Butyricimonas faecihominis: one gene and its partner. The protein of the gene in region 2 interacts with the protein of the main gene of each other region in a pairwise test. Links are inferred from orthologs where the notes say so. Each region holds a gene or a part of one and is shown on either strand. Other genes may lie near its edges.

Region 1 (12,094 bases), 110 kb from region 2 along the record:
GCTCTTCGATGTCGTACATCCAGAGGGCATGTTTCGTGATATTCAGGGCGAGAATCAATTTTTGGGTAAGGGATTTGATTTCTTCCTGTTGTTTTTGCATATTACTTATGTCCAGTGAAGTACACACGAGCCAGTTCATGTTATCTTCCGTGAATAGGTGCTTGGTGATTAGCAACGTGTGTTCTTGACCGTCGGCGAGGATGAATTTTTCGGCCCCTTGGTAAGATGCTTTTTCCGCGGCAAGTTTCCGGTCGAATTCTTGCATCTTTCGAGCTTGTTCTTTGGTCGTGAACCGTTCTTCCGTGTTCCCGATCATCTCTTCGGCCGTGCGCCCGAATATGCTTGATCGTTCACTCCAGAATATATAACGTTCCGTGTTCATGTCTTTGATTGAAATGGGAAACTCGATGCTTTCAAGTACTCGGCTTAAAAAGAGCTGTAATTTTTCTGTCTCTGTTTTTCTCAACGTGTAATCGGTGATGTCTCGCATGAACGCGATTACTTGATTATTCGGAAGGAGGGCCGTGTGAACATCAAAAAAGTACTTCGTATTTTTAACCGGGAGATAGATGTCAAAATATCGGGGAGTTTTTCCCTCTCTCGTCTTTTGCAGTTGTTCGTGAAAGTGGTTTCGGCTTTCCGGTTCTTCGATGAGTTCTTCCAATGTTTTGCCGACCATCTCTTCCGGGGGATAAGGAATATGTTCGAGAATGGGGTTGTGCAAGCCAACCAGATGATACGAGTCATCAAAGATGACCATCATGTTCGGGGTTGCGGCTAGTATAGCCTCTTGCATTTCCGCCGAAAGCTTTGTACCGGAAGTTGAAAAATATTCTGACATAAATAATGCTATTTTGTGTGCCTTTATCCCCTGTGTCGAGATATTTTTCAAATGTACGTTTTTTTTGTTTATGTAGTCATTCAGATGATTGTTTATTTTTATGGATGCGGATATTATAAAGGGAATATAAATAAGCGGGGTGTGTTTTTTTAGGGGGTATGTCTTGATAATAATATAAATTTTGAGAATTGTGTTATAAAATATAGGGGTGTTTGCTCAAAATAAATAATATTTTATATATTTGACCCCTGAAAATATAGGGTACAATTCTAAAAATGCAAATTTATGGCGAAATTTAGATTCTTAGCTTTACAAGAGATTGCCCGTCGTAAACCCGTGGAGTGCGGGGAACGTCCTAGGTGTTCTGTCGTGTTTGGAGAAAACGTGTTTTCAATGGACAAAATGCGCCACTATCTTTCCATCGAGGCTTACAAAAAGTTGGAAAAAGCCATGTCAGAAGGATTGGCGATTGATCGCGGTTTAGCCGATCAGGTGGCCGCCGCGATGAAAGCTTGGGCCGTTGAGCGGGGCGTTACTCACTACACGCACTGGTTTCATCCCTTGAACGGTGCCACGGCAGAGAAACATGATTCTTTTATTGATTTGTTGCCGGATGGTGACGTGATCGAATCGTTTGACGGGCGACTACTTGTCCAGCAAGAACCCGATGCATCCAGTTTCCCGAACGGGGGAATTCGTAACACGTTCGAGGCTCGCGGTTACACGGCTTGGGACCCGGCTTCCCCGGCTTTTATTAACAATCGCACGTTGTGTATTCCCACGATATTCGTGGCTTACACGGGAGAAGCGCTTGATTTTAAGACACCGATGTTGAAATCATTGGCCATGATCGACCGGGCAGCGGTGGATATTTGCCAGTATTTCGATAAAGACGTGCAGCGAGTGATAGCCACGCTGGGATGGGAGCAGGAATATTTTCTGGTGGATGAGGCCCTGTATAATGCCCGTCCTGACCTGAAATTATGTGGTCGCACGCTCATGGGGCATTCTTCCGCGAAGGATCAACAGCTGGAGGATCAATATTTCGGCTCGATCCCGGCACGGGTTACGGCTTTCATGGAAGAGCTGGAATACGAGTGCCATTGCTTGGGAATCCCGATCAAGACCCGCCATAACGAGGTGGCCCCGAATCAGTTCGAGTGCGCCCCGATTTTTGAAGAGGCGAATCTGGCTGTCGATCATAACCAGTTGTTGATGTCCACCATGAAGAAAGTGGCTCGTCGTCATAATTTCCGGGTGCTGTTGCACGAGAAACCCTACAAGGGGGTGAACGGTTCGGGAAAACACAATAACTGGTCGTTGTTGACGAACACGGGAGTGAACCTATTGTCACCGGGTAAGAACCCGAAATCGAACATGCAGTTCTTGATCTTTCTGGTATCAACAATCAAGGCCGTGTATGAACATGGTGATTTGCTGAAAGCATCGATCGTGTCGCAAGGAAACGAGGCCCGGCTGGGAGGAGACGAGGCGCCACCGGTGATTATGTCCGTGTTCTTGGGGAATTACTTGTCGGGAATGCTCGACGAGTTGGTGGAGAAGGTGAGCGACCGAAAGATGAGTCCGGACGAGAAGACCGAGTTGAAATTGAACGTGGGTAAAATTCCGGAGATCATGTTGGATAACACGGACCGTAACCGTACGTCGCCTTTCGCGTTCACCGGGAATCGTTTTGAATTTCGTGCGGTGGGGTCGTCAGCCAATTGCGGGGGACCGATGATCGCGTTGAATGCTGCTGTTGCCGAGCAGTTGATTGCTTTTAAAAGGGAAACGGATGCTTTAATCGAGAAAGGCGTTAAGAAAGACGAGGCAATTTTCCAGATATTACGTAAATACATTATCGAGTCCAAACCCGTACGTTTCGAGGGGAACGGTTACAGCAAGGAATGGAGGGAAGAAGCCGCCCGTCGGGGATTGTCCACGGTGGTGGATTGTATCCCGGCTTTAAAGGCTTATTGCTCGGAGAAGGCTAAGCGGTTGTTCGTGGACAACGGGATATTGAGTGAACGGGAGCTAGAAGCGCGTTTCGAGATCAAGAATGAAATTTATTTGAAGAAATTGCAGATAGAATCTCGTGTTTTGGGTGATCTCGTGTTGAATCATATTATCCCGACCGCGATCACTTACCAGAATACTCTGTTGACGAACGTGACAGCGCTGAAGAATATCTTGCCGGATTATGAATCCGTGGCTGACGTGCAAATCGAGGCCATCCGCACGATTTCCTATCATATCCGGGAGATCCAGACGATGGTGTCTGATATGACGGAAGCTCGCAAACAAGCCAACGCGATTGCCGACGAAGTGGCACGGGCCGAGGAATACACGGAAAAGGTTCGCCCCTATCTGGAGAAGATCCGTTATCACGTGGATAAGCTGGAATTACTCGTGGACGACGAGATCTGGCCGTTGCCGAAATACCGGGAACTGTTGTTCTCCCGGTAGATTTTATACTTGAGCGTACTCGCTGGGTGAAAATCGGGCGAGTTCGCTATCTCCAAAAAATAAATAAAGATGTAGTGGTGTCCCTTCCGATTGATCCCCGGAGGGGATTTCTATGGTTACGCTTTCGTCGCCCCTGCGAGCGGGTATGTCACGAAGTAGACGGGGAGAACGTCGTAGCGTGTCGTAGAAATAGCCCACGAACACTTGGTCTGACGAACTTGCTTTCGGGCAATCAATACCGTTTTCCCAGTTCAAGGTGACCGTCCACCCGTTGCGTTCCGTGCCGGTGATGACGGGGGCTTCTAGTGTTCCCATGGAAAAACGGAAAGTTTTGAATGCCCATACTCCTTTGCCCGGGAGTAGGCATCCCCCGTTGGTTGAATGGAATAAAGAGTCGCTCTTGGAAACCCCTCTCTCCCGGGCCGCGATTCGCCATATTAGTAAGTCCCCGATAGCCCGTTTGTAAATTTTCCACATTTTGCGGGCTTCCGTGAATCGGTCCGTGGTTTGCTTCTCTCCCTCTGTTCTGGATTTTCTGGGTCCCCGGGTGGATTTGCATTTCCGGACTTTCCCTCCGTACAAAAAATAAGTATACCCGTCGGCTTTAACCGGTCCGTTTGCAAGTATGGCTAAAAATAGAGGAGAGGTTATGTCCATGTCAATACTGATTTAAAAATGAATAATTGATGAATACTGGTGCAATAGTAGTAATAATATTTTGAATAAACAATACCTATACTTTATGAACCTTATTATATATAAGGTTCATATAATGTTTCTATAAGGTACCTATAAGGTTTGTGAAGGTATTGATTAGGTATTCTTCAAAACTTGAAGATAAATTTTTATTTCAACTTTTCTACTATTTAGCTTTATTTTAGAATTAATTGTCGTATATTGCGGGTCTTAATTAAATAAAAGGATTATGGCGGAATTTGTAAACTCTATTGGTCAGGTGCGGGGAAAATTCGGAAACGTGGTTGCCTATGTGCGGGCTAACGGTAAGAATTATTGTAAAGGTGCGAGTATTTCTCGTAAACCTAGCACGGAGTCGCAAAAGCAACAGGCTGCGGCGTTTGCTGTTGTGGTGAGTAGAAAGGGATGGATGGCTCGGGCGATTCGATTGGGATTTCCGGGGAATCAATACCCGAAAGGTTTTAACGGGTTCACGAGTGCGAACGTGACAACGGCCGTGACGGTTGAAAAGGTTAATCCCATGAAACCAATAGTCCGCTATAAGAAAGCTATTCAGGAATACCGGGGTATTATTGATTACTCGAAACTTCGCGTGGCGGCGGGTGCGCTTGTCAGTCCGGTCGTTGGTTGTGAGGTGGAGGCCGAGAGCCGGAAGGTGCATTTCTCGCATCAAGGAATGGCCGTGGAGGCAATAGATTGTTTTTGGGATGATGAGATTTATGGCGTACTTCTTCACGAAGCAACATATTCCTGTAAAGTGATGCGATTAGGAACGCGTGGGGAGGATTGGAACGAGAGCATGGATTTTCCGGAAGAGGCAGAAACGGAGGGGCTGGTTGTTTATGTTTTTGCCCGTGCGGCGGATGGGAAGGACACTTCTGATTCGGTGTGTTTAAAATGCAATGGATAACTTGAAAATTAAAAAACTGGATAAATGGTAAAAAAGGCGGTTATACAGGTTCGGGACACGATGATCCGGACGTTACAGGAAAATGGAATAGACTACATCTGTATCACAGATATTGCTCGTCAGAAGAACCCGGTTGAACCTAAAGATGTGGTGAAGAATTGGATGAGGGTAAAGAATACTTTGGAATATCTTGGTCTGTGGGAGAAATTGAATAATCTCAATTTTAAAGGGGTCGAATTCGACCCCCTTTTGAACGAGGCGGGAAACAATGCTTTCACCATGAGTCCGTCTCGTTGGGTGGAAACAACGGGAGCTATTGGTATTATCACAAAAAATGGGGCGGGAGGAGGCACGTACGCCCAAAGGGATATTGCGTTTAAATTTGCCAGTTGGGTTTCCGTGGAATTTGAATTATACTTGATCAAGGAATTCCAGCGTCTGAAAGAACAGGAGCAAGCTCAACTCGGTTGGTCGGCCAAACGGGAACTTTCAAAAATCAACTACCATATCCACACGGATGCGATTAAGCAAAATCTGATCCCGGAAGAGCTTTCTCCGGCACGGGTTTCTCAAATGTATGCTAATGAGGCAGACGTACTGAACGTGGCCATGTTCGGGATGACGGCTTTCGAATGGCGGGAGGCGCACCCGGATTTGAAGGGTAATATTCGGGATTATGCCACGATCAATGAGTTGATCTGCCTCTCGAACATGGAAAATTTGAATGCCGTTTTTATTCAGGAAGGTATGGCTCAACAAGAGCGTTTGTTGAAATTGAACCGGATTGCCATCCAACAAATGCGAGTGTTGGCGGACATGGACGGAAGGAAGCTGATAAAATAAAAGTAACGCCCGGAGATTCCTCCGGGCGTTATGCTTTTTGTTTGAATTTCTTTTAGAACATATAGTCCCACATCGGCAGCAAAATCGGTTTCTGATCTAATGCTTTCAATGCTTTTTCTCCCAAGTATTTTTTGTGAATAACTACCCGGAAGATGTATTCGTCAAACCATTTGTCGGTGAAAGTGAGATAACCGTTGTGTCCGGCTTGCGGGCCCCAACTGTTCTCGAATTCCCATTTTGTGGGTTTGCCGTTCGCATCAACGTCCACGGCAACTAATGACATGGCGTGGGCGGAACCGCTTTGGCGGGTCAGGATGCGGGTTTTCTTGTCCATGGAGAAATCTACGCCCATCAATGAATTGTAGTCGTACATTTCCGGATCAAGGATTCCGGTTTCCCGGTTGAAATACTTGCCCACGTCGCTGGAGGTATACATGGCCTCGTTCCCTTTGATGGATGCGATAGCGGCTTCTTTGATGTCCTCGTTTGGCAGGTTCAAGTATACCCAGTTGATACCTTCAATCGTGTTCCGGTAGTTTTGAATATCATATACTTTATAATATTCCCGGGTCGGGTCGTTCATGATCATGATGTAATTCTTCGGGTTATAATCAGCAGGTGTGATCTCCTTGTAGAATTGTTGAGGCGTGTAGTTTGCCAGTTCCTTGATCTCCCCGTTTCTGTCCTTGTATCTCCAAGTGAACGTGGTTGGCGGTTCACCTAAGCAGAGAGCCAAAATGCGATAAATATCTTTCAAAACAGATACTTTCTCTGCACGCAGTTCTTTGATTTTTTTGCCTTGAGCGGCCATTTCTCGGATGGTGTATCCCCCTTTGCGGAGACGTTCGTTGATCAATGATCCCATGGCACTCGTGTTGTTCGAGTGAGCGGTTTCCGGCATGACTTCCTTGGGTACAACACCGTATTTTTCTCCCAAGTTGTAATAGAGGTTCCATACACCGCCATCACCCACGGGAGCTTGGAACATGAAGGTCACGTCCCGGTCGTCCATCGGCTTGTTGGCCGTGGCAATCATATTCTCCAAGAAAAGATTGGATTTTTCGAACATATCCCAAAAATAGAGATAGTTGTGAGAGAAATCGAATCCCGTGAGGTTGTATTTCTCGATGATGCTCGGACGTAACACGTTCATGGAGGTAAACATCCAGCAGCGTCCGGAACTTTGCTGATCCGTGATACCCTGTACTTTTACCCGATATTTGAAATAGTGGTCTATTTTTCCTTGAATCTCCCGGTTAAGGGCATTATCCCGGATATTTTTGTCATTGGTCAACACGTTCTGAATAGCTTTCGTGGAAGCGTCTTTCTGGAAACTCCCCTTGATGTCATTCAGTTCTTTTTCACCGATCGTTTGGGCGCATAGCGACGCCCCGGTCAGTAATAAAGTAACTAATGTAACTTGTATTTTCTTCATAGTTTATTTATTATTGAATTTTATTAAACCTGTAACCTTGTAACCTGTAACGTTGCGCTGCAACTAAATATGGATTACTTCGTCGTAAGCGGCAGCAGCAGCCTCCATCACGGCCTCGCTCATTGTCGGGTGCGGGTGAACCGTTTTGATGATGTCATGAGCGGTAGCTTTTACCTTGCGGGCAAGTACCATTTCAGCAATCATTTCGGTCACGTTCATTCCTACCATGTGAGCCCCCAGCAAGGTATTGTCGGCAGCGTTGAAGATTAATTTGATGAATCCTTCGTTTGCCCCGGCTGCACTCGCTTTGCCTGATGCAGTGAACGGGAATTTACCGATCTTGATTTCATAACCGGCTTCAAGCGCTTTTGTCTCGTTCAGGCCGACAGATGCAACTTCCGGTGTCGTGTAGGTACATCCGGGGATGTTGGAATAGTCGATCGGTTCCGTGTGTACTCCCGCGATGTGTTCCACGCAGCAGATAGCCTCGGCAGATGCCACGTGAGCCAATGCCGGGCCGTGAACGATGTCACCGATAGCGTAAACGCCTTCCACGTTCGTGCGGTAGTAGTCGTCTACTTTTACACGACCTCTTTCCATTTCAATATTCAATTCTTCCAGACCGATGTTTTCCACGTTCGGGGCAATACCCACGGCAGACAACACGATTTCAGCCTCGTGTACTTCGATCTCGCCTTTCTTGTTTTTGATGTTCACTTTCAACAAACCTTCTCCGCTTTCAACGCTTTCCACGGAAGATTTCACCATCACGTTGATTCCGGCTTTCTTGAAAGAACGACCTACTTGTTTGGATACTTCCTCGTCTTCAAGCGGCAGGATGGTCGGCATGAATTCAACCAACAATACTTTGGTACCCATGGCATTGTAGAAATATGCCAATTCGGAACCGATTGCCCCGGAGCCTACCACGATCATGGATTCCGGTTTGTGATCAAGAGTTAAGGCCTGACGGTAACCGATAATCCGTTTTCCATCCTGGGGGATATTCGGCAACTGGCGGGAACGGGCGCCCGTGGCTAGAACGATATGTTGGGCCTCGAAAATGGTCTTTTCTCCGGCAGCGTTTGTCACCTCTACGGTTTTCTCTGCGGTCAGTTTTCCATGACCTTCGATCACGGTGATGTTATTCTTCTTGAACAAGTACTGGATTCCTTTGCTCATCTTATCGGCAACTCCCCGGCTACGGGCGATGATGGCATCGAAATCGGGTGCGGCATTCTCGATCTTTACCCCGTAATCTGCAGCGTGATGGGCGTATTCCAACACTTGTGCGGATTTAAGCAGGGATTTCGTGGGAATACATCCCCAGTTCAGGCAAATACCTCCCAGTTCGGCACGTTCTACAACGGCCACGGTCATTCCTAATTGAGACGCACGAATGGCAGCTACGTATCCTCCGGGACCACTACCAATCACGATTAAGTCGTATTTCATTTCTTATATTTTTAATAATGTGAATAATTTTAGTGTTGAATCATCGGGACACAAAATTAGGGGAATTGTTTAGAATAGAAAATAAAATCACTCCAAAAGTCGATTCTTGCGCAAATGTCTGTGTGTTATATATTTTATTTCAATGGTTTATATGGTCATTGGGGCAAGAGTTGATGTTAAAATTTTGGTTTTATAAGTTGAAATAGTATCTTTACACGCTTAAAATTTTATTAGTGTTGAAAATATTTGGTATATGGAGTATTTCGTAGCGTGAATTCATGTCTCCGGTTGTAGATCAAAGGAATACTTCATGTCACTTGGAACATAAAATTGGATATTAATATGAAAGGACTAAAAATTGTTGTTCTTGCTAAGCAGGTTCCCGATACGAGAAACGTGGGGAAAGATGCGATGAAAGCAGACGGAACTGTAAACAGGGCAGCTTTACCTGCCATCTTCAATCCTGAGGATTTAAATGCTTTAGAGCAAGCTTTAAGATTAAAAGATACAATTGAAGGGACAACCGTTCATGTACTGACGATGGGACCCGGCCGTGCTGCCGAGATCATCCGTGAGGCTATGTACCGGGGTGCAGATGGAGGTTATTTATTGTCTGATCGTGCTTTTGCCGGTTCGGATACGTTGGCAACTTCTTACGCTTTATCTTGCGCGTTACGCAATTTGGAATATGATCTGATCATTTGCGGTCGTCAGGCTATTGACGGGGATACCGCTCAGGTAGGTCCGCAGGTGGCTGAGAAGTTGGCTTTACCGCAGGTTACCTATGCTGAAGAAATTCAAGGTTGTGACGGGAAAATCGTGACGATCAAACGTCGTTTGGAAAGAGGTATTGAAGTGGCTACTTGCCCGATGCCTTGCGTGGTGACCGTGAACGGTTCTGCCGCTCCTTGTCGTCCGAGAAACGCACGTTTCGTGATGAAATACAAGAACGCGAAGGGTACTCAAGAGGCACAGGATGCCAACGAGGATTATTTTGCGTTGGTGAACGAACGCCCGTATTTGAAATTGACCGAATGGAGCGTGAACGATATTCAGAGTAATCCGGAAGATCTCGGTTTGAGCGGATCTCCGACCAAGGTGAAGAATATCGAGAGTGTGGTGTTCCAGGCGAAAGAGGCTAAAGTACTTTCCGGCACGGATGCCGAATTGGATGCCATGATGAAAGAGTTGATAACTAACCATACAATCGGGTAATTTTAGATTTTAAATTGTAAGTTTTAAATTGAAAACTTCTGAAACGAGGCAATTGGAATTTACAAAATCTAAAATCTAAAATCTAAAATTTTAAATGATATGAACAGTGTATTTGTATATTGCGAAATAGAAGAGGGTACGGTTGCTGACGTGAGTCTCGAATTATTGACCAAAGGACGTGCCCTTGCAACAAAACTTGGCGTGAAGCTGGAAGCTATCGCTTTGGGCGAAGGACTGAAAGATGTTGAAAAACAAGTATTCCCTTATGGGGTGGACGTACTTTGGGTAGGTGACGATGCTCGCTTGGCTCCTTACACGACGTTACCTCACACGAAAATGTTGGTACGTTTGTTTGACGCTGAGAAACCGCAAGTGGCTTTGATGGGAGCAACCAGTGTGGGACGTGATTTAGGTCCTCGTGTGTCCTCTGCATTACATAGCGGTTTGACGGCTGACTGTACGAGTCTTGAAATCGGTGAATATACCGATGCCAAGAGTGGAAAAAAATACGAGAATTTGTTATACCAAATTCGTCCGGCATTCGGAGGAAATATCGTAGCCACGATCGTGAACCCGGAATGTCGTCCGCAGATGGCTACGGTTCGCGAGGGTGTGATGAAGAAAGAAATTTTCAATCTTCAACATCAGGGGGAAGTAAAGAAGTTGAACGTGGACGAGTATTTGGATGATACCGACTTGGTGGTAAAGGTGATCGAGCGCCACATGGAGAAATCCAAAGTGAACATTAAAGCTGCACCGATCATTGTTGCCGGAGGATACGGTGTCGGTTCTAAAGAGAACTTTAACTTATTATATGAATTGGCCTCTGTTTTAGGTGGGGAAGTAGGTGCTTCTCGTGCCGCTGTTGATGCCGGGTTCTGCGAACACGAACGTCAGATCGGACAGACAGGAACAACGGTTCGTCCTAAATTATATATTGCTTGCGGTATCTCCGGACAAATCCAGCATACTGCCGGAATGGAAGAGTCTTCTATGGTAATTGCTATTAACACGGATGCAAACGCTCCGATTAATAAATTTGCCGATTACGTGATCACGGGTGACTTGAACGTGGTTATCCCAAAAATGATCCAGTATTATAAGAAGAACAGCAAATAATATTGAGTGATTAAGAGATTGACGATTGAGTGATTTTTTAATCACAGAATCGCAGATCATTAAATCACAGAATCACTAAATCTAAAATTAAAAAAGGTATGGCAAATTTCTATACAGATAACGAGGATTTAAAGTTCCACTTGGGACATCCCTTGATGCAGAAGATTGTTGCTTTGAAAGAGCGCAATTTCGAGGATGCAGGGAAATGCGAGATCGCACCGCGTGATTTCGAGGATGCAATGGATAATTATGATAGAGTGTTGGAGATCGTGGGAGACATTTGTGGTAACGTGCTGGCTGAAAATGCAGAGGGCGTGGATCACGAGGGACCGGAAGTGATTGACGGTCGCGTAAAATATGCTGCCGGGACTCAACAGAATCATGATATGCTGGCTCAGGCCGGATTGTACGGTATGTCATTACCGCGTGAGTATGACGGGTTGAACTTCCCGATGGTACCTTACGTGATGGCAGCAGAGTTAGTTTCCCGTGGTGATGGCGGTTTCGCTAACATTTGGGGATTACAGGATTGTGCTGAAACGATTCACGAGTTCGCCAACGAGGAACAAAAACGTCAGTACTTACCCCGTGCCGCTAAGGGCGATACTTACGCCATGGACTTGACCGAGCCGGATGCAGGATCGGATTTGCAGTCTGTACAGTTAAAAGCTACCTATTGCGAGAAAGATGGCAAATGGTATCTGAATGGTGTGAAACGTTTCATCACGAATGGTGACGCTCACATTTCATTGGTACTTGCCCGTTCAGAAGAGGGTACGCATGACGGACGTGGTTTGTCCATGTTTATCTATGACAAGGCTAACGGCGGAATGACCGTTCGTCGTATCGAGAATAAATTGGGAATCAAAGGTTCTCCGACTTGTGAGTTGGTGTTCAAGGATGCTCCGGCTGAATTAGTGGGAGAGCGTAAACTTGGATTGATCAAGTACGTGATGTCTTTGATGAACGGAGCCCGTTTGGGTGTTGGTGCTCAATCTGTGGGTATTGCAGAGGCCGCTTACCGCGAAGGTTTGAAATATGCTCAAGAAAGACGTCAGTTCGGTAAAGCAATTATCGAATTCCCGGCTGTATACGAGATGTTGACCAACATGGA
Region 2 (12,239 bases):
TTTCATTGAATAACCCTCGTAATAGTGAAAACGTCCCTGCATAGCAATGACTTTTTTACCCCCGAAGGACCCGATAAGCAATTCTCCCCGATGTCCTTGTACTGTGGAAACGGGGAAATTAGGAATCGCCATGTACGGGATTGCGTGTTCGATCTCGATTGATTTTCCCAGTTCTCCCAACCCTGTTCCCAGAATAATACCAATTGTGTGTTCTCCTTTCACGAAGGGGGCCAAGTATTTGCTACTTTCTCGTATCTTGTCTAACATAGTCGTATATATTTTTTATGAGTTGATCTCTTGGAGTCAGGAATTCCGGTTCGATCGGGATATAGAAAATCTGTCGCTTGATCTCTTCCGGTATATCGCATAACGTGAGGCGGACGGCATCTTTTTCCGTGGTGAAGATGCATTTGTCCGTGGAGCTGATTTTATCGTACTCTTGGAGAATATGTTTTATGTCCGTGTCACTGTAATTGTGATGGTCCGGGAATGTGATGTGATCGATCTGGTCTGTCATCTGTTTTAAATGTTCCACGTAGGGAGCCGGTTGGGCAATCCCGGTGACACAGAGTATGGCCGTTTTCGGCGTTACCGCGTGATGACTGTTCCCGTCCAGCGAACGAGGCTCCCCGTATCTCATGGAAGTGAACAAAAGCTGTTGGTAGGCTTTTAAATTCAAGTGTTTCAGGATGATCCGTTTCTCTATGGGAGAGATGTTCGCAGGACATTTGGTCACGATGACATAATTGGCCCTGTCTTTGGCGTGAATACTTTCCCGGAGACGTCCAAGGGGAAGTAAATGGTCCTCGTAGATAGGACGATTATAGTCGATCAGCATGATGTTTATGTCCGCTTTCACGTAGCGGTGTTGAAAACCGTCATCCAAGATGATTACTTCCGGTTTTTCCGGGAGTTGCATGAGTTTCTTGATGCCACGCACTCGATCCGCATCCACGGCTACCGTGATTTCCGGGAATTTGTTCTTTATTTGCATGGGTTCGTCCCCGATGTCGTTTGCCGTGGAGTTTTCCGTTGCCAGCACGAAACCAGATGTCTTTCGTTTATACCCCCGGCTGAGACAGGCTACACGGTAATCATTTTTCAACTCGTTGATCAGGGATTCCGTGTGAGGGGTTTTTCCCGTTCCGCCCACGGTGATATTTCCCACGCAAATAATGGGAACGTCAAACTCCCGTATCTTTAGTATGCCCAAGTTGAACAAACGGTTACGAATACTGACCCCGATGCCGTACAGTACGCTTAAAGGCCATAAAATGAGATTTTTCAACACAATATTTCGCTTTAATTAAACGTGAGATCGTAAGGAATTCTGGCTACCATGCCTTTTATTTTTAATAATTCTTTCTGTTCCCGGTAAGTATCATAGAAATCGCCCAGTTCTGATTTTAATATGCTGGTTCTGATGCTTTGCGAGAAATTTATCAGAATATCTTCGAAAGGACTGCGTTCAACCGGTAGTTCGGTGATCTGGTAATTGTTCAGACCTGCTTTGTTGGCGGCGATGGCAATGGCATCTTCGAGTCCGCCTAACACGTCAACTAATCCGAGTTTCAGCGCATCCTCTCCTGTCCACACCCGTCCTTGTGCGATTTCGTTTACCGCCTCTTTGGTCATGTGGCGTCCTTGGCTTACCCGATCGAGGAAGGTGTCATATCCCCGGTTGATGTAGGTCTGCATCACGTTGCGCTCGTAGTCTGTTAAGGGACGATCACTGATAGGGATGGGTAACGGGTAGCCGCCACCGAAATCACTGTGTTCGTTGGTCTTCACCACGTCGGAAGAGATTCCTAGTTTATCTTTGATCAGTTTCTCCCCGCTGAATAGTAAACCGAATATACCGATGGAACCTGTGAGGGTTGTCGGGTCTGCCACGATAGTGTCTGCCGCACAGGATATGTAGTACCCTCCGGATGCGGCCACGTTACCCATGGAGGCGATGAACGGTTTAGTCTGGGCGGCCAGTTGTACCTCTTTCCAGATAATATCGGAAGTCAGTGCGCTACCTCCCGGGGAGTTTACACGTAACACGATAGCTTTGATGTTTTTATCTTCACGTGCTTCCCGGATGGTCGTGGCCAGTTCCGGTCCTATACTTTCCGGTCCCTGTTGGAATTCGATATTCCCTTGCGCATAGATCACCGCGATTTTGTCGGCGGCAAAGTTCACGCTTGGGAAAGTGGCTTTCGTGTAATCTTCGAAACTTGTCAGGGATAGTTTTTCATCATCTGTTAATCCACATGCTTCTCGCAGTTTGTCGAGCATGGCGTTTTCGTAAAGGGTTCCATCAAAAAATCCTTCTTTCACGAATTCTTCTGTCGGGTAGATTTTGAAATCATCGGTGATTTGATTGATCTTTTCTACCGGGATATTTCTGCTGGCGGAAATTCCTTTCACGATGTTACCCCAAAGAGAACTTAAATAGGTCTGTACCTGTTCCCGGTTGGCATCACTCATGTGTGTTTCGATGTAGGGTTCCACGGCTGATTTGAATTTACCGACACGAATGACTTCCGGTTGTACCCCGATTTTTTTCAAAAGGTCTTTGTAGAACGATATGTTTGCGCTCATTCCGGTTAATAGTAGCGGAGTTTCGGGATTAACGAAAACACTATCGGCAACTGTCGCTAAGTAGTAGCTCTTTTGGGAGTACCCCAGATTGGTGTAGCTGTAAATGAATTTGCCACTTTTCTTGAATCTCAACAGGGCATTCCGGATCTCGTCGATCGTGGCGAGAGCCCCGAAGTTAGAGTTGATCTCGGTCAGATCCAGGTAAATCCCCTTGATGCGGGAATCCTTGCTGGCGTTGTCAATGTATTCAAGTATTTTATTTAGCCCGATTTGTTTCTCTGGGTTCATGGTCATCAAGTTAAAGTTCTGAAATGGGTTCTCCGATGCCCTGTCCGGGATCGCTGTCTTCAGTGATAGTTTTAGTATCGTGTTGTCCTTGATCTCGATCGTGGGACTGGAGAAACTGGCTATGGCCCCGACGAGCCCGATAAACACGAAAAACAGGATAACATGTACGATAATAATACCGACAATAGTCGCTAACAAGTATTTCAGAAAGCTTTTCATTATGTGTTGTTTTAAAATTATTAATAATCTCGGGTAAAATTTAGAGATACAAAATATGGCTTATATTGTAAATCTTGTTTACAAATGTATGGATATAATTCCGGTCATACAAAATTTTAATTGATTTTGTCGATTCACTATTTTACAAACTTTGTAAACTTATTTTGTTGACATTTGTTTTTTTGATAGTTTTACGTGCAGAATTCGGTTGCGTTTCGGGAGATAGATATTACCCTTACGATGCGTGGCTAAAATGTTTGTAGCGAAAACTGTAACTCTTTAATTATACGACATGAGCAAATTTGAAGTTATTGGTGGGAGACGATTGAAAGGCGAGTTGGTTCCCCAGGGAGCAAAGAATGAGGCATTACAGGTGATCTGTGCTTGTTTGTTGACTAGGGAAGAAGTGGTTATCAGTAATATCCCGGAGATATTGGATGTGATAAAATTGATTGATCTACTTCGGGGTATGGGAGTGAAGGTGGAGAGACTTCAAAAAGGTGAGTTTTCTTTCCGGGCGAACGACATAAATTTCGATTACTTGGAAACAGAAGATTTTTACAGTAAAGCGGCTAGTTTGCGCGGGTCGATCATGATTCTGGGACCGTTGTTGGCCATGCATGGTTGCGGTTTGGTTCCCAAGCCGGGAGGGGATAAAATCGGGCGTCGTCGGTTAGATACCCATTTTCTTGGTTTCGAGAAATTGGGAGCCACGTTCGAATATGATGCGATTTCGGGATGTTACAAGGCCTCTGCCCAGAAATTACGGGGGACTTATATGTTACTTGATGAGGCATCGGTGACCGGAACGGCGAATATTATCATGGCTGCCGTGTTGGCGGAAGGGGTGACCACGATCTATAACGCTGCTTGCGAGCCTTACGTGCAACAGTTATGCAGGATGTTAAATGCCATGGGAGCCCGGATTTCGGGGATTGCTTCCAATTTGTTGACGATTGAAGGGGTTGAAAGTCTTGGGGGGTGTCAGCATCGTTGTTTACCCGACATGATCGAGGTGGGTAGTTACATAGGACTTGCAGCATTGACCCGCTCGGAGATCACGATTAAGAATGTCGCTATTCCCCAGTTAGGTATTATTCCGGATGCGTTCCGTAAGTTGGGAATCCGGGTAGAGGAACGTGGGGATGATTTATATATTCCTCGTCAGGAACATTACATGATAGAAGATTTTATTGATGGTTCAATTTTGACAATTGCCGATGCTCCTTGGCCGGGGTTGACGCCCGACTTATTGAGTGTATTCCTTGTTGTTGCTACTCAGGCAAAAGGGAGTGTGCTGATTCATCAGAAGATGTTCGAGAGCCGTTTGTTCTTCGTGGACAAATTAATCGACATGGGGGCGAAGATTATTCTTTGTGATCCGCATCGGGCCACGGTTATCGGGCAAAATCATGAATCTCAGCTACGGGCCACCAAGATGACGTCGCCGGATATACGTGCGGGAATCGCCTTGTTGATCGCGGCGTTGTCTGCGCAAGGGACAAGTGTCATTGATAACATCGACCAGATTGACCGCGGTTACGAGCATATTGATGAAAAGTTGAATGCGATTGGTGCGGAGATCAGACGGGTTGACTGAGGAAGAACGTAATAATTTTAGATTTTAGATTCCAACCGCACGGGGCCAACGTTTCTTGATTTCCTACTTTTATCTTTTACCTTTCCAACTACCCCCTCTAACTCCCCCTTACACAGGGGGAGAACACGCTGCACTGTTACATTGAAGCGTATTCTCGCATCCGTCTCTCCCCTCCCAGTGGAAAGGGGGCCAGTGGGAGTAGCTTTCTTTCATTCTAAATTTTAAATTCTACATTACTCTAAAATTTCTTCTCCGCTTTAAGCGTGTCCGTGCATTCTGAGAGAAGAGTGGCAATGGTTTTGTGACTGACCGGATGAATGAAGGCCGGCATGATTTCGTTCAGGGGGGCAAGTACGAAATTACGTTGTGCTAGTCTGGGATGAGGAACTGTCAGGCGAGGCGTGTTGATGATTTGGGAATCACAGAAAAGAATGTCTATATCCATGGTTCGGGAACAGAACTGAGTACCGGAGCGAACTCGTCCGAGTTTTTGTTCTGTGGCCTGACATTTATCCAAAACTTCTTCCGGGTGTAGATTTGTTTCGTAAGTAACAATTTGATTATAAAAAGAATCAGATGATTCGAATCCCCACGGGGCGGTTTCGTAAAGGGAAGAACAGCGTTCGATCTTCCCTATGCTTGACATTTCCGTTATGGCCTCACCGATCAAGGCTTTCCGGTCCCCTTGATTTCCCCCGAAGATTAAAGTTACCAACATCCCAAGTAATTTTAGATTTGATGATTTTAGATTTTAGATTGAAAGAACATTCAATTTAAAATTTGCAATCTAAAATCTACTATTAGTTGTGTTTTTTGTAAAATTGTTTCTTATTGTTTTTCTGTTGCTTGTTGTTATTCGTGGGTTTGGTATTTTTCTTCTGCAACAAGTCTTTCGAGTGAGAAAGGATCATTCCTTCCGGCATTTCGATATTGCCACCGTATAATGTATTGATGTCGTTGTAGATTTGATCGTCTTCCACGGAGTCTTTATTCCACGTAAGGAATGATTTTTTCATGTGGTTGGCGGTTAACACCGTGAGTACTCTTTTGATTTCGGGGTCTTCTGTTTCTTTGATTTTCTCGATTAATTTCTCGGTGAGAAGACCATAGTGTTTGTATTTGATCCGGTGATTGTTATACGGTAACTTTTCCGGTTTTTCTTCCAGAATATCTTTTTCCGGGAGTGGGTAGGGAGAATCAATGTCCAGCGTGAAATTTGACATGATCATCAGGTGATCCCACAATTTATGACGGAAATCCGGAACGTCCCGAAGGTGCGGGTAAAGATTTCCCATCACGCTGATTACTGTTTTGGCAGCACGGGTACGCTCGTCTCTGTCTGTTATTGTTGCTAGGTGGTCAACCATCATTTGAATATTCCTTCCATATTCGGGAAGAATAAGTTTTTTTCTTTGGCTATTATAGTCCATTACAGGATAATTTTGGTCTTAAAAATTTTTTATTTTATGGGAAAACGCCGGAAAATCACATTAAAATACCGGAATAATCTATCCCTCGCATCTATTAGAAATTAGAATATGCTGCAAATATAATATTTTTTGTTTATAAGTCATTAATTTGTATGCCCTTGCACGTAAAGTTTTGCAAACTTTAACAATAAAACCTTTTGACCGTGCTTTGGGAACATCACTTTTGCCTTTTTATTTACTCCCAAACCATCTATGGAAATTACCTTTCCCGGGCCAAAATTGGGGTGAAAGATCACCATGTCGGGAATAATCTGTTCCCCGTTGATGGGTACCAATTTCGAGGTGTCAATGTCCGGCACTTCAACCTTGGGTTGAAGGGTAATCTTAGGACGTGCCACTTTTTCCTGTATTCCGGGACCGTGTAACGAGCGTCCCATGGAGGGACGGGCCGGGGTGAAAAATCCATCCAAGTAGTGCGGATCGATTTCTGCGATAAACCGGGAGGGTTGCGGATAGACCACGTTACCATTTTTGTACCGGGAAGAGGAATAGGTCATGATCACTCTTTTCTCTGCACGGGTCAGTGCCACGTAAAACAACCTTCTCTCTTCTTCCAAAGCGGAAGGGGAATAGGCACTTTGCTGGGCAGGGAAAAGTTCTTCTTCCATGCCCACGATAAAGACGTTTTCAAACTCCAGTCCCTTTGCGGAGTGGATGGTCATTAGGGTCACCTTATTATTGTCTTCCGGTTTCTCACTATCCTGATCGGTTAACAGGGCAACACCTTCCAAAAATGCGGGGAGTTTGTCATCCCGCCCTTCCTTGTAAGCGGTTTCACAGAAATCTTTGACTGCATTCAGTAACTCCTGTATGTTTTCTCGGCGGGACACCCCTTCCGGCGTGTCATCGGAAGAAAGGTCTTCTATGATACCGGATGCTTTGGCCACTCGATAAGTTGTTTCGTATGCATTCTCTTCTTTGGCAATCTCGGTGAATCCATCGATTAGTTGCCTAAAATGAGTTAGTTTGGCTGCAGTCATGGCAGAAACCATACCCGGAACTTTGTTCAAGTTGCAAAGTAGTGTCCAGATACTCACGTTGTATTTTTGTGCCACTTCTTTCAGCTTGTCGATCGTGGTGTCCCCGATGCCTCGCCGCGGATAGTTGATGATTCGTTTTAAGGCTTCCTCGTCATTCTGGTTGATCGTCAGTCGCAGGTAAGCTATCAAGTCTTTGATCTCCTTGCGTTGGTAGAATGAAAGTCCACCGTATATTTTATAAGGTATATTCCTTTTTCGTAAGGCCTCTTCCATGATACGGGACTGGGCGTTCGTCCGGTACAGAATAGCGAAATTATTGAACTCCGCTTGTTCGTTCTGAGAGATACGGAATATCTCCTGTGCCACTTGGAAACCTTCTTCCTTGTCGGATAAGGCTTTCATTACCCGGATTTTATCTCCTTCCTCGTTCTGGGAGAATGTTTTTTTCGGAATTTGTTCCTTGTTCCGGCTGATGATGCTATTGGCCGCGTCAACGATGGTGGTCGTGGAACGGTAATTTTGTTCCAACTTGCACAACTTGTAGCCCGGGTAATCATTTCGGAAATTCAAGATATTTTCGATGCGGGCTCCCCGGAATGAATAAATACTTTGCGCGTCATCACCTACCACGCAGATGTTTTTATGCTGTTCTGCCAGTTTCTTGATGATAAGATACTGCGAATAGTTCGTGTCCTGATACTCGTCCACGAGTATGTAGTCGAACTTCTTCTGGTATTTTTCCAGTATCTCCGGAAAATCCCGGAAGAGAATATTCGTTTGCAATAGGAGGTCGTCGAAATCCATGACGTCGCTTTGCTTGCAACGGGCTTGATAATACTTGTATATTTCCGAGATCATGGGTTTCTTGGCCGCTTGGTCGGCAGAAGTGATCTTTGCCGATTGGGCGTATGCCTGTGCCACGACGAGGTTGTTCTTGGCCATGGAGATGCGTCCCAGCACGTCGTTGGGTTTGTACACCTTGTCGTCCAGTTTCAGGTCCTTGACAATAGACTTGATCAGGTTTTTCGAATCCTGTGAATCATATATCGTGAAATTGGACGTGTACCCGAGATGCTCGGCCTCAACCCGTAGAATTTTGGAGAAAATGGAGTGGAAGGTTCCCATCCATAAGTTGGCAGCGTTACCTTGTCCCACGAGGGTGGCAATACGTTTCTGCATCTCCCGTGCGGCTTTGTTGGTAAACGTCAGTGCGAGAATACGGTAAGCGGGTACACCCTTGCTCAACAGGTTCGCGATACGATATGTCAATACCCTTGTTTTACCCGATCCTGCTCCGGCAATCACAAGCGTGGGCCCATCCGTGTTCACGACGGCCTCTCGTTGGTTCTCGTTCAATTCGTTAATAAAATCCACGATAAATAATTCAGAAAAACATTTAACCTTTCACCGCAAAAATACAAATAATATGGCAGAATCGTGACATTTTAGGTTTATGTTTTATAACCTCAGGTATGAATGTTTTATGTTTTAGTGATTTATCTCGTTGATAAAATTGATACTATGACAAGCGACGATTCCTGCGGTCTCTGTTCGCAGGCGACTTTCGCCCAGGGTGACGGGAATGAAATTGTTTGCTAAAGCTAACGTGATTTCGTTTCCCGAGAAATCTCCCTCTGGGCCGATAAGAATCGTGGCGTTTTGACCGGGGGTATAAATCTCTTGGAGTGACTTTTTATTTCCTTCATCGCAATGGGCGATACACTTCAATGAGTTTTGATTGTTTTTTACAAAACGAGAAAATTCGATCATGGGATTGAGTCGTGGCAGGTAGGCTTTCAAGGATTGTTTCATGGCAGAAATAATCACTTTTTCCAGCCGTTCTTCTTTGATTACTTTGCGTTCCGAGTGATCGCAAAGTAGAGGTGTAATTTCGTCAATCCCGATTTCCGTGCATTTTTCCAAGAACCATTCGATGCGTTCAATATTTTTTGTCGGGGCAATGGCAATGTGAATATGGTAATCCCGTTTTCCGTAATTTTCTGTTTTTTCAACGCATCTGACTTCACAGCGTTTAGGGTGCGCTTGAATAATCTCGCAACGGTAAAAGCCACCTTTCCCGTCAACAAGGAAAATCTCGTTGCCTATTTCGAGACGAAGAACTTTGACACAATGTTTTGATTCTTCCTCGGGTAGCGTGTACTCGTTTGTTGTGATGTCAGGCGTGTAAAACAGGTGCATAAATAAGTATTTTGATTTCGATACAAAAGTAAGAAAATACAATGGATTTGAGTATAGGTTTGAGAATCATTTAATGATCGTTTAAAAACATTGCAATATATAAATAAATTCGGTAATCGTAAAAAATTTAGTCATTTATTGTCATTTCTCGTAAACAGATAGTTAGCTAGTGTCAAAAAACGAAACTTTATTCTTACATTATCAATGTCTTTAAACGATCGTTTTTTGACATGATATTTTTAGGTGTGTATTTGTTTTATTCAATTGTATAATAAGTAATTGATAAGAGTGTGGAGTGAAAATAAATTTTAATTGTAAAATTATGAAAAAAATCCTAGTTGCAATTCTGTGTTTAATCTTTTTGGGAGCTTGTACCCAGAAAGATGGAAGAGATCAAACGGGGAATTCTGAAAATTATTTGGAATTGTCCGTACGCTCCGGTTCTGCTGGTATGACACTAGTGACGATGCCGGTGAACGTGTATAATTTTAATGGATTATCCTCGAATCAAGTTTGTGAGCCGGACTATTTTACGGCTGAAGAAAAAATTTCGTATCAAGATTTATTACCGGGGAAATACACGTTTTTTGTTTTAGGAAATGTGCCGGTTAAGGAGATGGCGTCTCTCTATCTCACGGGACGGGAAATGAAAGATGTGAATTTACGTTGGATGTGGGATTCAATTCCTGAACTTTTTGGGGGGATTGCCTATGTGGATGGCTCAGAAGAGACAAAGACGATCGAAATGAAACGTCTGATTGGTAAGGTAAACGTTCATGTGACAAATTCATCTGAATTTCAGACTGTCGAATTGGCGTTACAGTGTGATACATATAGTGATACGATTCAAATCGAGGATTACGTTCTTCGAATTCGCACGGATTACGGTTTTGGAAATCTAATGGTGGATAAAGATATTTCGTTTTTTCCCACGGAGGGACCATTGAGAGGGACTATTATCGCTTTGGATGAGAGCGGAATATATTATTTTGATTTTGTCGCTAAGAATCGTATTCAACGAAATAAGAGATTAGAATTGAATTTAACATTGAACAAGGCTTCTTCTCTTGGTCGTTCCGCAAATGTTGTCAATGGAGCGGTGACTTGTGTGGAAAAAGTAACGGAATTATAATTTAATAAGATAGTGAGATGAAAAGAATACTATATACATTTATTATATTGTCAACCGTTTGGTTTACAGGTTGTCAGAAAGACCAGCTTGACGGGGAGATCCCGGGGCAGGAGATTCCCTTGACTTTTAGCGGTCGGTCATCCAATTTGTCTTTAGAAGCTTTATCCCAGGAGGTGAATGCTTTGCATTTGTTGATTTTTAACGAGGATGGGACTTTAAGTCAACATAAACAATATGCTGGTTTGAAGGATGTTAAACCGGTTAAATTAGTTTTAGGAAAATATACTTTTGCTTATTTATCTAATATTGATGAGGCTCAAATTAGTGGAATTGAGGAAGGAAAAACGCTGGAGGATGTGACCCTTTCATTGGAAAAAGATACTGATGGAGAGAATGTGTTGCCCGGTAGCATCTTTGCCGGTAAGAGCGAGGTCGTGGTTGGGGAGGACAAGACAAGTAATGCTGAGTTGAGTCGTTTGGTCGGGAAATTAGATATAAACGTAGAGGGTATGAAAAGTGGTGTGGAAGTTAAAAGTGTAACTTTATTGGGATCACCGGAAAAAATTCGTTTTGATGGTAGTGCCGTGGGTGATCCCGTGCGGTTGAAAGTCCCGATGAAAGAACAAGGGCAACAACTAGAGGGTGAGGCGATAGCTTTCCCTACGTGTCAGGATACTCTTGCCCGTTTAGAATTTCAGATAGAGGTAAACGGAGAAATGCAGAATTACGTGGTTGGATTAAAGAATCGGGTGGAGGCGAATAAAATTCACACGATTAATGCGAAAATAAACGTTTCAGGGGGACTCGTGAACGTAACGATCGAGATGGATGTGGAACCTTGGGGAGAAACGGTGTCGGAAGATCTTTCCGTGGATCAAAGGAAATTCGTGGATACATTGACCGTTAAATTATTGATGGAGACTGGTTCTCCCGAGGATTTGCGACAGGTGAGAGCCTTGAATATGCATTTTTTGAAAAATGATGGTGAAGCCCATGAATTTTCAATCAATGTTGATAGTTGGAATTCGGAAACTTTAATGGTTTGGAGTGAAGATACGCTTGTCGTGACGCATTGTAATCAGGTGCTTCAAGGGAATTATTCCCTAGTTGCAATTTCATTAAGGGATTCATCCGGAATGAATATGTATGTATTACAGTCTGAAGTCGAAAATGTAATTATTGATTCAACCGGAAGTGTGGTGATTGTGCTACCTAAAATGAAAGATATTGCAGCGGGTGACTTGCAGGCGATGTTGGAAATTCGGGAAGCTTTGAGAGCGGCAAACGTCAGTATGGTAGATAATTGGGAATCAGATAATTTGAATTTGTGGCATAATGTCCATTTGGATGAAAATGGACGTGTGATCGGTATTGGCTATCAAGAATGGGAAGACTTCTTGGAAGATTATGACCAGGTTGACATGACAAAGAAGGCATCCATGAAAGCGAATATATTGACCCGAAGTAGCGAGGAGTATCCTGTTTGGAGTTTACCGGAGTCATTTAAAAATTTAACTGCTTTGAAGTGGTTCAATATGGGAGAGTCATATGGTAGTTTGGCGGAAATTCCCTCTTATATGAAAGAAATGACCGCGCTGGAAGAATTGAGTGTGAACACGGATGCAACTTCTCTTCCGGAATTACCCGCTAATTTGATTTATTTGAACGTTAGTAGCTTGACTTTAACTGCGATACCGACACATATCGGTAATTTGACAAAATTGGAAGGTTTGGTATTCAGC

Evidence for each region.
Region 1: the proteins of R8806_RS18305 (region 2) and lpdA interact in binary tests that used the Escherichia coli proteins (3 or more experiments, as listed by UniProt). The link is inferred for Butyricimonas faecihominis from one-to-one orthologs.

Annotation. Positions count from the first base shown.
Region 1 is NZ_AP028155.1:4,510,673-4,522,766, forward strand. The notes cover bases 6,451-9,312. They hold lpdA (dihydrolipoyl dehydrogenase), read right to left. Parts: upstream 8,647-9,312; coding sequence 7,255-8,646; downstream 6,451-7,254. Other genes in these bases: R8806_RS18715 (C1 family peptidase), read right to left, coding at 6,451-7,191; R8806_RS18725 (electron transfer flavoprotein subunit beta/FixA family protein), read left to right, coding at 8,989-9,312. In the rest of the region: R8806_RS18690 (PAS domain-containing sensor histidine kinase), read right to left, coding at 1-841; R8806_RS18695 (glutamine synthetase III family protein), read left to right, coding at 1,127-3,307; R8806_RS18700 (hypothetical protein), read right to left, coding at 3,311-3,964; R8806_RS18705 (hypothetical protein), read left to right, coding at 4,233-4,913; R8806_RS18710 (KilA-N domain-containing protein), read left to right, coding at 4,938-5,756; more of R8806_RS18715, read right to left, coding at 5,809-6,450; more of R8806_RS18725, read left to right, coding at 9,313-9,861; R8806_RS18730 (electron transfer flavoprotein subunit alpha/FixB family protein), read left to right, coding at 9,961-10,980; R8806_RS18735 (Acyl-CoA dehydrogenase C-terminal domain-containing protein), read left to right, coding at 11,079-12,094. UniProt on the Escherichia coli protein: Lipoamide dehydrogenase is a component of the glycine cleavage system as well as of the alpha-ketoacid dehydrogenase complexes.
Region 2 is NZ_AP028155.1:4,401,680-4,413,918, forward strand. Bases 5,906-8,912 are described here. They hold R8806_RS18305 (ATP-dependent helicase), read right to left. Parts: upstream 8,541-8,912; coding sequence 6,270-8,540; downstream 5,906-6,269. Other genes in these bases: R8806_RS18300 (DUF4290 domain-containing protein), read right to left, coding at 5,906-6,126; R8806_RS18310 (16S rRNA (uracil(1498)-N(3))-methyltransferase), read right to left, coding at 8,655-8,912. Also shown: R8806_RS18275 (purine-nucleoside phosphorylase), read right to left, coding at 1-267; lpxK (tetraacyldisaccharide 4'-kinase), read right to left, coding at 242-1,294; signal peptide peptidase SppA, read right to left, coding at 1,303-3,096; murA (UDP-N-acetylglucosamine 1-carboxyvinyltransferase), read left to right, coding at 3,389-4,696; folK (2-amino-4-hydroxy-6-hydroxymethyldihydropteridine diphosphokinase), read right to left, coding at 4,935-5,414; more of R8806_RS18300, read right to left, coding at 5,497-5,905; more of R8806_RS18310, read right to left, coding at 8,913-9,365; R8806_RS18315 (hypothetical protein), read left to right, coding at 9,688-10,497; R8806_RS18320 (FimB/Mfa2 family fimbrial subunit), read left to right, coding at 10,515-12,239. UniProt on the Escherichia coli protein: A helicase with DNA-dependent ATPase activity. Unwinds DNA duplexes with 3'-5' polarity. Translocates on single-stranded DNA with 3'-5' polarity. Initiates unwinding more efficiently from a nicked substrate than double-stranded DNA.